2 regions of the Mycobacterium sp. Soil_C_30 genome follow, and region 2 is predicted to be linked to the other one. Evidence: riboswitches for the same ligand, from Rfam matches in the RefSeq annotation. Region 2 holds a riboswitch; the other holds the start of a gene.

Region 1 (5,954 bases), on a different contig from region 2:
GCCGACAACGTCACCGCCGCCATGCAACCCATCGCCGGCTATTCCAACGGCCATAACCTGGCCGGCGGCCGCCCGTCGGCCGCGAAGACGGGCACCAATCAGCTCGGCGACACCGGCGCCAACCGCGACGCCTGGATGGTCGGGTTCACCCCGTCCTTGTCGACCGCCGTCTGGGTGGGCACCGTCGACGGCACCAAGCCGCTGGAGAACCAGTGGGGCTCGCCGGTGTACGGCTCGGGCCTGCCGTCGGACATCTGGAAGGCGACGATGGACGGCGCCCTCGAGGGCACCGACGACGAGGAATTCCCGAAGCCGACCGAGATCGGCGGGTACGCCGGGGTGCCTGCCGCTCCGCCACCGCGGCCGACGCAGACCGCGCCGCCGACACCGCAGCCGGGCACGGTGATCCAGCCCAGTATCGAGATCGCGCCGGGTATCACCATCCCGCTGGGTCCGCCGACGACGGTGCCGGCTCCGGTTCCGGGTGGCGCTCCGCCCGTACCGGCCGCGCCGGGCGCTCCGGTGCCCCCGCCGGTCGACCCCAACGCACCGATCGTGCCCCCGCCGCCCCCGTGACGGAACCGGGGGGAGTGTCACCGCAGCGGTTGGCCACCGATACCCGCAGTGCCGACGATCGGGACCTGCCCAGCCGCAACGATGTGATGGTGTCGGCCATGTCCGACGTGGTCGGGGGACCGGTCGGACGGCATGCACTCATCGGCAGGCAGCGGTTGTTCACCCCGCTGCGGGTCATCTTCGTCATCGCCCTGGTGTTCCTCGCGCTCGGGTGGACCACCAAATCGCCGTGTCTGCAGACCGTGGGCACCGGCACCGCCGATCAACGCGTGGCCAACTGGGAGAACCAGCGGGCCTACTACTCGCTCTGTTATTCCGACACCGTGCCGCTCTACACCGCGGAGTTGTTGAGCCAGGGCAAGTTCCCGTACAAATCGAGCTGGCTGGAGACCGACGAGAACGGTCAGCCCCGCACCCAGTACGACGGCACCCAGGCCATCCGTTACATGGAGTATCCGGTGCTCACCGGCGTCTACCAGTACGTGTCGATGGCGCTGGCCAAGACCTATTCGGCGCTGACGCGGGCGGTCACCTGGCCGGTGCTCTCCGGTGTCGCCGAGGTGGTGATGTTCTTCAACATCGCCGCGTTCGGCCTGGCGCTGGCCTGGTTGGCGACGGTGTGGGCCACCGCGATGCTGGCCGGACGCCGCATCTGGGACGCCGCCCTGGTGGCCGGCTCGCCTCTGCTGATCTTCCAGATCTTCACCAATTTCGACGCGCTGGCAACGGCTTTCGCCATGGGTGGGCTGCTGGCGTGGGCGCGCCGAAGACCGGTGCTGGCCGGTGTGCTGATCGGCCTCGGGGTGGCGGCCAAGCTGTATCCGGCACTGTTGCTCCTGCCGATCGTGCTGCTGGCGGTGCGGTCGGGCCGTCTCGTCGAGGCCGGTAAGACGGTGGCGGCGGCGCTGGCCGCCTGGCTGGTGGTCAACCTGCCGATCATGGTGCTGTTCCCGCAGGGGTGGGCGGAGTTCTTCCGGCTCAACAGCCGCCGCGGTGAGGACATGGACTCGCTGTACAACGTGTTCGGCAGCTTCACCGGCTGGCGGGGTTTCGACACCGAGCTCGGCTTCTGGGAGCCGCCGGCGATTCTCAACAGTGTGGTTGCGCTGTTGTTCGTGTTGTGTTGTGCCGCAATCGCCTACATCGCGCTCACCGCACCTACCCGGCCCCGGCTGGCGCAGTTGGCGTTCCTGGTGGTGGCGGCGTTCCTGCTGACCAACAAGGTGTGGAGCCCGCAGTTCTCGCTGTGGCTGGTTCCGTTGGCGGTGCTCGCGCTCCCGCACCGCAGGATCCTGCTGGCCTGGATGACCATCGACGCCCTGGTGTGGGTGCCGCGCATGCTGTTCCTGTTCGGCGAGCAGAACAAGGGGTTGCCCGAGCAGGCGCTGACCACCACCGTCCTGCTGCGTGACATCGCCGTCATCGGGCTCTGTGTCCTGGTGATCCGGCAGATCTACCGCCCCGCCGACGACCTGGTGCGCTGGCGTGGCCGTATCGACGACCCGTCGGGCGGGGTCTTCGACCGGGCTCCGGACAACCCACCCTCGTGGTTGCCGGCCTTCCTCTCAGCTAAAGTCGGTAGCGCCGGTCAACCGATCGGCTCCGATGGACAAGCAGGAAGCCGGTGTGAATCCGGCGCGGTCCCGCCACGGTGACCGGGTAGCGAACCCGGAAGTCCGATACTGCCTCCACCGGATGAGCCTGCCCTGGGACGAGGACATCCCGGATGGAGTCACGCATGACCGTTCGCACACTCTGTGCCACCCTCACCGTTGTAGCGCTTCTCGCCGGCTGCAGTTCGGCAGCTTCGGACACCAAAGTCGAAGCGGCAGAGGGCTTCCCGCTCACCATCGACAACTGCGATGAGGCCGTCACCGTCGACGCGCCGCCGGCCCGGGCGGTCGGCTATTTCCAGCAGTCCACCGAGATCATGCTGGCGCTCGGATTACAGGACTCTGTGGTGGGCAATGTCTACCCGGACAATCCGCCGCTGCCGCAGTACCAGCAGGCCTACGACGACATCCCGTTGATCTCGGACAAGGACGCTTCCTTCGAACAATTGCTGGCGGCGGGCCCGGATTTCGTCTACGGCGGCTACCGCAGCGCGTTCGCCGAGTCGGAGGGCCGCGCCCGCGCGGCGTTCGCCGATGCCGGGATCACCACGTATCTCAGCCCGGAGGCCTGCGCGACGGGCCCGGTCCGGATGGATGACGTCTACGCCGAGATCGAGCGGGTCGCCACGATCTTCGGTGTGCCGGAACGCGCGGAGAGCCTGACGACCGAGATGAAACGCAGCGTCGACGACGCGCGCGCCGGCCTCGAGGGCGTGCCACCGCTGAAGGTGTTCGTCTACGACAGTGGCGAGGACTCGGCATTCACCGCCGGCGGCAAGGGAATCGGAACCCAGCTCATCGAATTGGCCGGGGGAACCAACATTTTCGCCGATCTCGACGAGGTGTTCGGCGACGTCTCGTGGGAACAGGTCATCGAACGCAACCCCGATGTCATCGTCATCTATGACTACTTCGGCGCGCCGGGGGTGGAGAACAAGAAGGAGTTCCTGCGGTCGCGGCCGGAGCTGGCCGACGTACCGGCGATCAAGAACAACAGGTTCGCCGACCTGACCCTGCAGGACACGGTGATGGGGGTTCGGGCGCCGTACGCGGTGGGCAAGCTGGCAGCGCAGTTGCATCCGGACCGCTTCCAATGACGTTGGCGGCTGCGCTCACCCGCGCCGCCCGGTTCGGCGGGTACTTCGAAGTCGGACTGGACGGGGCCGTTCCGGAGTTCGACCTCGACAGGACGCTGACGGCGGTGGCCGCCCGGCTCGGTACCGCCGAGTCACGGGTGGCGGCGTCCTCTCTGCAGTACGAGTTCGCCGAACGAGTGTGGGCGGTGTCGCTGGGGGCGTGGGCTTTCGGCCGCATCGTGCCGGACCTGACCGGGCTGCGGTACGGCGCCGGCGCAGACGGCAGGCTGGTCCTGGGTTTCGCGGACCTGCGCGGCACCGATTGTCTGGGTGCGACCACGGAGCAGGTGGCAGAGTTGTTGGGGCACAACGTCATCAGCCAACTCGAAGTCTTCCACGAGACCGTGCGGACCGCCACCAAGATGACCGATGGTCTGCTGTGGGGCAACGCCGCCACGGCATTGGTGCTCTCGGCGCGGTCAGCCAGCCGGGGCCGGTCCTGCTATGCCGTCGCGTCGGCGTTGTTGGCACAGCCGCCCCTGCTCGGCCGGGTCATCGGACCGATCACCACCCCCAAGCGGCGGAGCTGTTGCCTGTTCTACCGCACGGCCGCCGGACGCAAGTGTGGGGACTGTCCGCTGTGAACCCGCGGGCTTCCTACCCCATGGTCATGCTGGGCCTGGCCGCCCTTCTGGTCGCCAGCATGGTGCTGGGTCTGGCGATCGGCTCCATCAACGTCCCGCCGGCCGATGTCGCCAAAGCGATTCTGCAACAACCTGTTCCCACGCATCACGCGACCATCGTGCTGCAGGTGCGGGGGCCGCGGGTGCTGCTGGGCGCGGTGGTGGGTGCCGGCCTGGGTGTGGTCGGGATGACCTTGCAGGCGCTGGTACGCAACCCGCTGGCCGATCCGTTCCTGCTCGGGGTCTCCTCCGGTGCTTCGGTGGGCGCGGTGGCGGTCATCCTGACCGGGGTGACGGTGTTCGGGTTCGCCTCGACGTCCGTCGCCGCCTTCCTGGGTGCTCTTGCGGCACTGGGGTTGGTGTACCTGCTGTCCCGCGCCGGTGGCCAGATCACCACCACCCGCCTGGTCCTCGCCGGTGTCGCGGTCGCCTACGTGCTGTCGGCGGTGACCAGCTTGATGCTGATCATGTCGAGCAGCGGCGACCAGGCCCGCCAGGTGTTGACCTGGCTGCTGGGCGGTCTGGGTGGGGCGAACTGGGATTCCCTGTGGCTGCCGCTGTCGGTGGTGCTGATCGGGCTGGCGGTGCTGCTGGCGCAGTCCCGCACCCTCAACGTCCTGCTGGCCGGTGATGAGGCAGCGATGACAATGGGGGTGGACGCCAACCGGTTTCGCGTGCAGTTGTTCGTGGTGACCTCACTGGTCACCGGTGTGCTGGTGGCCGTCAGCGGGCCCATCGGGTTCGTCGGGCTGATCCTGCCCCACGCGGTGCGACTGCTCGTGGGCAGCGACCACCGGCGGGCGCTGCCGGCCACCGCGCTGGCGGGCGCCTCCTTCCTGGTGATCGCCGATATGGCGGCCCGGACGTTGGCGTCACCGCAGGAGATCCCGGTGGGTGTGCTCACCGCGTTGTGCGGTGGGCCGTTCTTCCTCTGGCTCATCCGCCGGGATGCCCGCCGGACGGTGGCCGCGTGAGCGCCGCGCGATTGCGGGCCGACGCGGTGTCGGTGCGCCTCTCCGGCCGCATGGTGGTCGAATCGGTGTCGCTGTCGGCTGAACCGGGCCAGGTCATCGGAGTGGTGGGCCCCAACGGGTGCGGAAAATCCACCCTGTTGCGCGCGCTGGTGGGCATCCTGAAACCCGCCGCCGGGCAGGTGTACGTCGACGGGGTGAAGATCGGTCAGCTGTCCACCAGGGAGCTCGCCCGCCGGGTGGCCACCGTATTACAAGATGCGGCAGGTGATTTCGATCTGCGCGCCCACGATGTGGTGGCGATGGGCCGCGCCCCGTTCAAGCGGATGTTCCAGCGTGACGACGCAACGGACGCCGCGATCGTCACGCAGGCGCTCGACCTGGTGGGTGCCGCGCATCTGACGTGGCAGCCGTTCGCGCTGATGTCCGGCGGCGAGCGCCAGCGGGTGCTCATCGCGCGGGCCCTGGCGCAGCAGCCGCGTCTGCTGGTGCTCGACGAGCCCACCAACCACCTCGATATCCGGCATCAGTTCGACGCCCTGGCGTTGCCACGCCGGCTGGGGGTGACGGCCGTCGTCGCACTGCATGATCTGAACCTGGCCGCGCACTATTGCGATGTCATCCACGTGCTCGATCGCGGGCGTTCGGTGTGTGCGGGCCCACCGGCGGAGGTTCTGACCCCGGAGCTGTTGGCGCAGGTCTACGGTGTCGTCGGCACCGTCGGCCCGCATCCCGTCACCGGTCGGTCCCAGGTGAGTTTCGATCCGGGAGGGTCGGTGGCCGCGACCGGTCAGGCGGTCTCGCGCGCGACAATGCGATAGCCGACGTCGACGGCGGTGGCGTCGACGGCTTCACCGTTGATCCGGGCCAGGAGAAGATCCGCTGCGCGCGAACCGATTTCGTTGACGTCCACACTGACGGTGGTGAGCGCGGGGATGAGGTGGCGGGCTATCTCGAAGTCACCGAAACCGGTGATCGCCAGCTGGTCCGGCACCACCAGGCCCCGTCGCTGGGCAGCCAGCACCGCGGCCGCCG
Region 2 (5,954 bases):
CAGCGCCCCGCAGCTGCTCGCAGCCCGGCATCGGATCGTGCTACACGAGGTGGGCCGTCCGGTGCACATCACCACCGGCAGGCGGTTGCAGGAGGCGGTGGCCGCGGGCCAGGACAACATCGTCGCCATGCTCAATCCACCACCGGAGCGGCTCGACCTGTCCGGCCTACACGACTGGACGCTGTGGTGGGGCGCCAATCTCGGCGCGCGCGGCGAACGTCTGGTTCACGGCCGGCTCGGTGAGGTGTATCCCGCCATGGCCGAGGCGCGTGAGGCGGCCAAGGCCGACGCCGGCTGGGTGATGGACCTGTTCCTGGTGAGGAAGAACTGATGCCGGGCATCCTCGTGGCCGGCACCACCAGCGATGCCGGCAAGAGCGTGGTCACCACCGGCCTGTGCCGGGCGCTGGCCCGCCGGGGTGTCAAGGTGGCCCCGTACAAGGCGCAGAACATGTCGAACAACTCGATGGTGTGCGCTACGGGCACTGAGATCGGCCGGGCGCAATGGGTTCAGGCCCTGGCCGCCGAGGCCGAACCCGAGGCGGCCATGAATCCCGTGCTGCTCAAACCGGGCAGTGATCACCGCAGCCATGTGGTGCTGATGGGGCAGCCCTGGGGCGAAGTGTCCTCGGCGGACTGGCTGGACGGCCGGCGCGCCCTGGCCACGGCAGCGCACGCGGCTTTCGACGACCTGGCCGGCCGGTTCGACGTGGTGGTGGCCGAAGGCGCCGGGAGCCCCGCCGAGATCAACCTGCGCGCAGGCGATTACGTCAACATGGGACTGGCCCGGCACGCGGGTCTGCCCACCGTGGTGGTCGGTGACATCGACCGCGGCGGGGTGTTCGCAGCGTTCCTCGGTTCGGTGGCGCTGCTCTCACCCGAGGATCAGGCACTGGTGGCCGGGTTCGTCGTCAACAAGTTCCGCGGTGACCTCGACCTGCTGGCCCCGGGTCTGCGTGACCTGGAACGGGTGACCGGACGGCGCGTTTACGGCACCCTGCCTTGGCATCCCGAACTGTGGCTGGACTCCGAGGACGCCCTGGACCTCGAGGGCCGACGTTCCTCCGGGGATGCAGCCCGCCGGGTGGCCGTCATCCGGCTGCCCAGGATCAGCAACTTCACCGACGTCGACGCACTGGGCCTGGAACCCGGTTTGGATGTCGTGTTCGTCTCCGACCCGCGGGCGCTCGGCGACGCGGACCTGGTGGTGCTCCCGGGAACTCGCGCCACCATCGCCGACCTGGCCTGGTTGCGGTCACGAGGACTGGATCGTGCCATCGTGGCGCATGTGGCTGCAGGCAAGCCCCTGATCGGGATCTGCGGTGGCTTCCAGATGCTCGGCGGGGTGATCCGTGACCCGGACGGTATCGAGGGGCAGCCCGCGGAGGTTTCCGGGCTGGGCCTGCTGGATGTGGAGACGACGTTCGCGGCGGCGAAAGTGCTGCGCCTGCCGCAGGGTACCGGGCTGGGGGTGCCGGCCTCGGGGTACGAGATCCACCACGGCCGCATCACCCGCGGCGCCGGGGTCGACGAATTCCTCGGTGGGGCCCGCGCCGGGCAGGTTTTCGGGACCATGTGGCACGGCTCGCTCGAAGGTGACGCGTTGCGTTCGGCGTTCCTGGGCGAGACGCTGGGGGTGGCGCCGTCCGGGGTGAGCTTCCCGGCAGCCCGGCAGCGTCGGCTGGATCTGTTGGGACAGTTGGTCGAACAACACCTCGACGTCGATGCGCTGCTGGCGCTGGTGACCAATGGTGCACCCGCGGGACTTCCGTTCCTTCCGCCGGGAGCACCGTGACGAGGGTGTTGCTCCTCGGCGGCACCGCCGAAGCCCGAGCTCTGGCTGCGGAGTTGGTGGCCGACGGGATCGACGTGATGAGTTCGTTGGCCGGTCGGGTGGCCCGGCCGCGGATGCCCGTCGGCCCGGTCCGCGTCGGTGGATTCGGCGGGGTGGACGGATTGCGTAGCGCCCTGGCCGATTACGACGCCGTGGTGGACGCCACCCACCCGTTCGCGATGACCATGTCCCAGAACGCCGTCACCGCCTGCACCACCGGATCCGCCCAGCGCCCGCTGCTGCGGTTGCAGCGACCCGGCTGGTCCGACCGCGCAAAACCGTCCTGGCAGTGGGTGGATTCGCATGACGAGGCGGCGGTGCTCACCGCGCGACTGGGGCAGCGACCCGTGCTCACCATCGGACGACAGCAACTCGCGCGCTTCATTCCTGCCTTGCACGAGCTGGCGGTGCTGGCGCGGGTGGTCGACGATCCCGACGTGGATGTGCCGCCGTCGTGGCGACTGCAGCACGACCGTGGTCCGTACGCGTTGCCGGGTGAACTGGAGCTGCTGCGTGACCATCGGGCGGATGTGTTGGTGACCAAGGACTCCGGCGGTGAGTACACCTGGCCGAAGATGGCGGCCGCCGATGAGCTCGGACTGCCGGTGGTGATCGTCCGCCGCCCCGAGGTGCCCGCCGGCGTCATCGCGGTGTCCAGCGTGGAAGAGGCCGCTGCCTGGGTGCGGGCACTGTAACCTGGCACTTGCCAGTCGCCTCCGTATGGAGCAGGGAACCCGGTGCGACTCCGGGGCTGACGCGCAGCGGTGTGGAGTGACGAAGCGGGCATGTGTAAGCCACTGGGAGCGTAGCTCCTGGGAAGGCAGCCCGCCGAGGACGATCTCCGAGCCCGAAAACCTGCTGGCAGCCGCGACACCCGTCGCGGTGAGGTCATCGGGTCTCGCTGTTGGACCCCCTGATGTGAAGGATCGCCATGCGACCAGAGTTGTTGGTGTTTGCCGTCTTTGCCCTTGTGCTGGCAGGGTGCAGCTCTTCTGCGGAACAACCCTCCGCCGCCCCCGCCCAGGGCTACCCCGTGTCGATCGAGAACTGCGGTCGTGAGGTCACGATCCAGCAGGCACCCGAACGCATCGTCTCGTTGAACCAGGGCAGCACGGAGATGTTGCTGTCGCTCGGCGCCGCCGATCGCATGGTGGGTGCCGCGGGCTGGACCGATCCCATCCTGCCATCGCTGGAGGCCGACAACGCCACGGTAGAGCGGCTCGCCGACCAGGCGCCGTCGTTCGAGACGGTTCTCGCCACGGAGCCCGATCTGGTCACCGCATCGCTGCAGGGCACCCTCGGTCCCGGCGGCGTCACCACTCCGGAGGATCTGGCGAAACTGGGCGTCCCGTCGTACATGTCGGTTGTCGAGTGCACCAAAGAGGCCGGCAATTCCGACGGCCGGCGCACCGAGACACTGGAGATCGACGCCATCTACACCGAGATCCGTGACCTCGGTGCCCTGGTCGGCGAACAGGCCCGCGCCGAGGGACTCGTCGCTGACATGCAGAACCGGGTGGCCGCCGCCTCGAGGAGAGACACGGCCGGCACCACAGTGCTGTACTGGTTCGCCAACTCCGAGTCGCCGTACATGGCCGGGTGCTGCGGCGGGCCTGGTGTCATCAACCGCACCCTCGGGTTGAAGAACGTGTTCGAGGATTCTCCGGAGGATTGGCCGCAGATCAACTGGGAGACGGTGGCGCAGCGCGATCCCGATGTGCTGATCCTCGGCGACCTGACCCGCAAGAGCCAAACCGCTGAGAACGCCGCCGCGAAAATCGCTTTCCTGGAATCGAATCCCGTCACCCGCGAGATGACGGCGGTGAAGAACAAACGCTACATCCCGTTGGCCGGCGCCGAGCTCAACCCGTCGATCCGGATGGCGGACGCCATCGAGAAGGTCGCAGGCGGGTTGGCGCAGTTCGGTCTGGCCCGCTGAGCAGCGCGCTGCGCTCCCCGGCTGTGGTCTGGCCGGCGGGGCTGGTACTGCTGTTGGTGTCGGTCGCGGCCGCCACCACCATCGGGCCGTCGGATCTCGGGCCCCGCGACGCATTCGCCGCCGTCCTCGAACGGTTCGGCGGCCCCGATTCTCAGCTGTCGCTGCTGCAGCAGAGCATCATCTGGGAGCTGCGACTGCCCCGCGCGCTACTGGCCGCGGCGTGCGGAGCGGGGCTCGCGCTGTGTGGCGTGATGCTGCAGTCGCTGTTGCGCAATCCGCTGGCCGATCCGTTCATCCTCGGCGTCGCCTCGGGAGCGTCGACCGGTGCGGTGTCGGTGGTGGTCCTCGGTATCGGCGCCGGGGCGATCGGACTGACGGCGGGCGCCTTCGTCGGCGCGGTCGTCGCTTTCGGCCTGGTTCTGGTGCTCGCGTTCGCCGCCGGGGGCGGGATGGACCGGATGATCCTCGCCGGAGTGGCTGCCACCCAACTGTTCTCGGCGCTGACATCGTTCATCGTGTTCAGGTCGGCGGATGCCGAGCAGACCAGGGGAGTGTTGTTCTGGCTGCTGGGGTCGCTGAGCACCGCGTCCTGGCGCGATGTGGCGGTGTGTGCGGTGTTGGTGATCCTGGGAGTGGTGATCTGCTGGGCCTGCGCCGGCACGCTGGACGCGTTCCTCTTCGGTCAGGACGCCGCCGCTGCGCTGGGGGTGGCGGTCGGACGGATCCGGCTGCTGCTGTTGGTGGTGACCGCGCTGGTGACTGCGGTGATCGTGTCGACCTCGGGTGCCATCGGGTTCGTCGGTCTGGTGCTGCCGCACGCGGCGAGGGCGTTGGTGGGGACCAGGCACCGCGTGTTGGTGCCGACGGCCACCATCCTCGGGGCGATCTTCCTGGTGTGGGTGGACACGGCGGCCCGGGTGGTGATCGCCCCGCAGGAACTTCCCGTCGGAGTGGCCACCGCGATCGTCGGCGTACCTGCCTTCGTGGTGATTCTGTTGCGGCGCAGGAGAAGCGGATGAGCCTGTGCGCCAGCCGGGTCACCTGGTATACCCATGGCCGGGTGATCGTCGACGGGGTGGACATCACCGTCGCCGCCGGCGGCACCGTCGGGTTGCTCGGCCCCAACGGTTCGGGGAAGTCGTCGCTGTTGCGGCTCTTGGCGGGGATTCGCCCCGCCTCGTCGGGGGTGGTTCGCCTCGACGACACCGACGTGTCGACGATGAGCAGGCGCCAGGTGGCGCGGCGGCTCGCGGTCGTCGACCAGGAGGCCACCACTGATCAGGAGCCCACGGTGCGTGACGTGGTGGAGCTCGGTCGCCTGCCGCATCGGCAGCCCTGGTCGCCGATGTCGGCCCGGGACCGTGAGATCGTGGAATCAGTCTCGGTGACAACAGGAATCGAAATGCTGCTGGACAGGCGCTATTCCACGCTGTCCGGCGGGGAACGACAACGTGTGCAGATCGCGCGGGCCCTGGCGCAGGAGCCGACCGAGCTGTTGTTGGATGAACCGACCAACCACCTCGACATCCGGCACCAACTGGAACTGCTCGAATTGGTGACCTCCACCGACACCACCACGCTGATGGCGCTGCACGACCTCAACCTGGCCGCGGCCTATTGCGAGGAGTTGGTGATCCTCCAGCACGGGCGGGTGCACACCGCGGGTCCACCGGCCAGAGTGCTCACCGCGGACGTGATCGCGCAGGTGTACGGAGTGCAGGCAACGGTGCACCTGGAGGATGGCCGTCCGCATGTGCGGTTCGGCCGGCCGCTGCGCTGAGCCGCACTAGCGTGCAAAAAGCCCTCGGCGAGCGCGCGTGTTGGTACGAAAAAGCCCGGTGTGTTGCGTGCAGACACGCGCGCTCGCGGAGAGTAGGGCGGCGGCCAGGCCGACTCGGCGGGCCAGCCGGGTGGTCCGCGGGATGTCGCTCGGCACCGGGGCGCGGCCGTCACCCATCAGCGCGCGGTGCTCGACGCGGTTGCCGTAGTAGGTGTTGGTGCCGCCGAGCCGGATCCCCAGCGCCCCAGCGAAACTGGCCTCGACCACCCCGGCGTTGGGGCTGGGGTGAGCACGGGCGTCGCGGCGCCACGCGCGCAGCGCTCCGCGCGGATCAGGGGCCAGGATCGTTGTGATCAGACCGGCGCTGCGGGCGCCGGGGAAGCCCAGGACATCGTCGAATCG

The links. Region 2 has a riboswitch for cobalamin ahead of AC3A6P_RS10005 (ABC transporter substrate-binding protein). Riboswitches for the same ligand answer to the same signal wherever they lie in the genome.
Region 1: another riboswitch for cobalamin. It lies ahead of AC3A6P_RS13180 (ABC transporter substrate-binding protein); the one in region 2 lies ahead of AC3A6P_RS10005 (ABC transporter substrate-binding protein).

Annotation. Positions count from the first base shown of each region.
Region 1 covers NZ_JBDGJH010000006.1:42,937-48,890, reverse strand. Annotated here, with positions in the region: gene AC3A6P_RS13190 (transglycosylase domain-containing protein) at 1-576, shown strand, start outside; partial or broken gene AC3A6P_RS13185 (glycosyltransferase family 87 protein) at 573-2,156, shown strand; cobalamin riboswitch at 2,145-2,280, shown strand; gene AC3A6P_RS13180 (ABC transporter substrate-binding protein) at 2,315-3,286, shown strand; gene AC3A6P_RS13175 ((2Fe-2S)-binding protein) at 3,283-3,909, shown strand; gene AC3A6P_RS13170 (FecCD family ABC transporter permease) at 3,930-4,922, shown strand; gene AC3A6P_RS13165 (ABC transporter ATP-binding protein) at 4,919-5,740, shown strand; gene AC3A6P_RS13160 (LacI family DNA-binding transcriptional regulator) at 5,710-5,954, opposite strand, start outside.
Region 2 covers NZ_JBDGJH010000004.1:375,588-381,541, forward strand. Annotated here, with positions in the region: gene cobF (precorrin-6A synthase (deacetylating)) at 1-331, shown strand, start outside; gene AC3A6P_RS09995 (cobyric acid synthase) at 331-1,794, shown strand; gene AC3A6P_RS10000 (cobalt-precorrin-6A reductase) at 1,791-2,528, shown strand; cobalamin riboswitch at 2,524-2,710, shown strand; gene AC3A6P_RS10005 (ABC transporter substrate-binding protein) at 2,765-3,772, shown strand; gene AC3A6P_RS10010 (FecCD family ABC transporter permease) at 3,796-4,791, shown strand; gene AC3A6P_RS10015 (ABC transporter ATP-binding protein) at 4,788-5,552, shown strand; gene AC3A6P_RS10020 (cobalamin biosynthesis protein) at 5,559-5,954, opposite strand, start outside.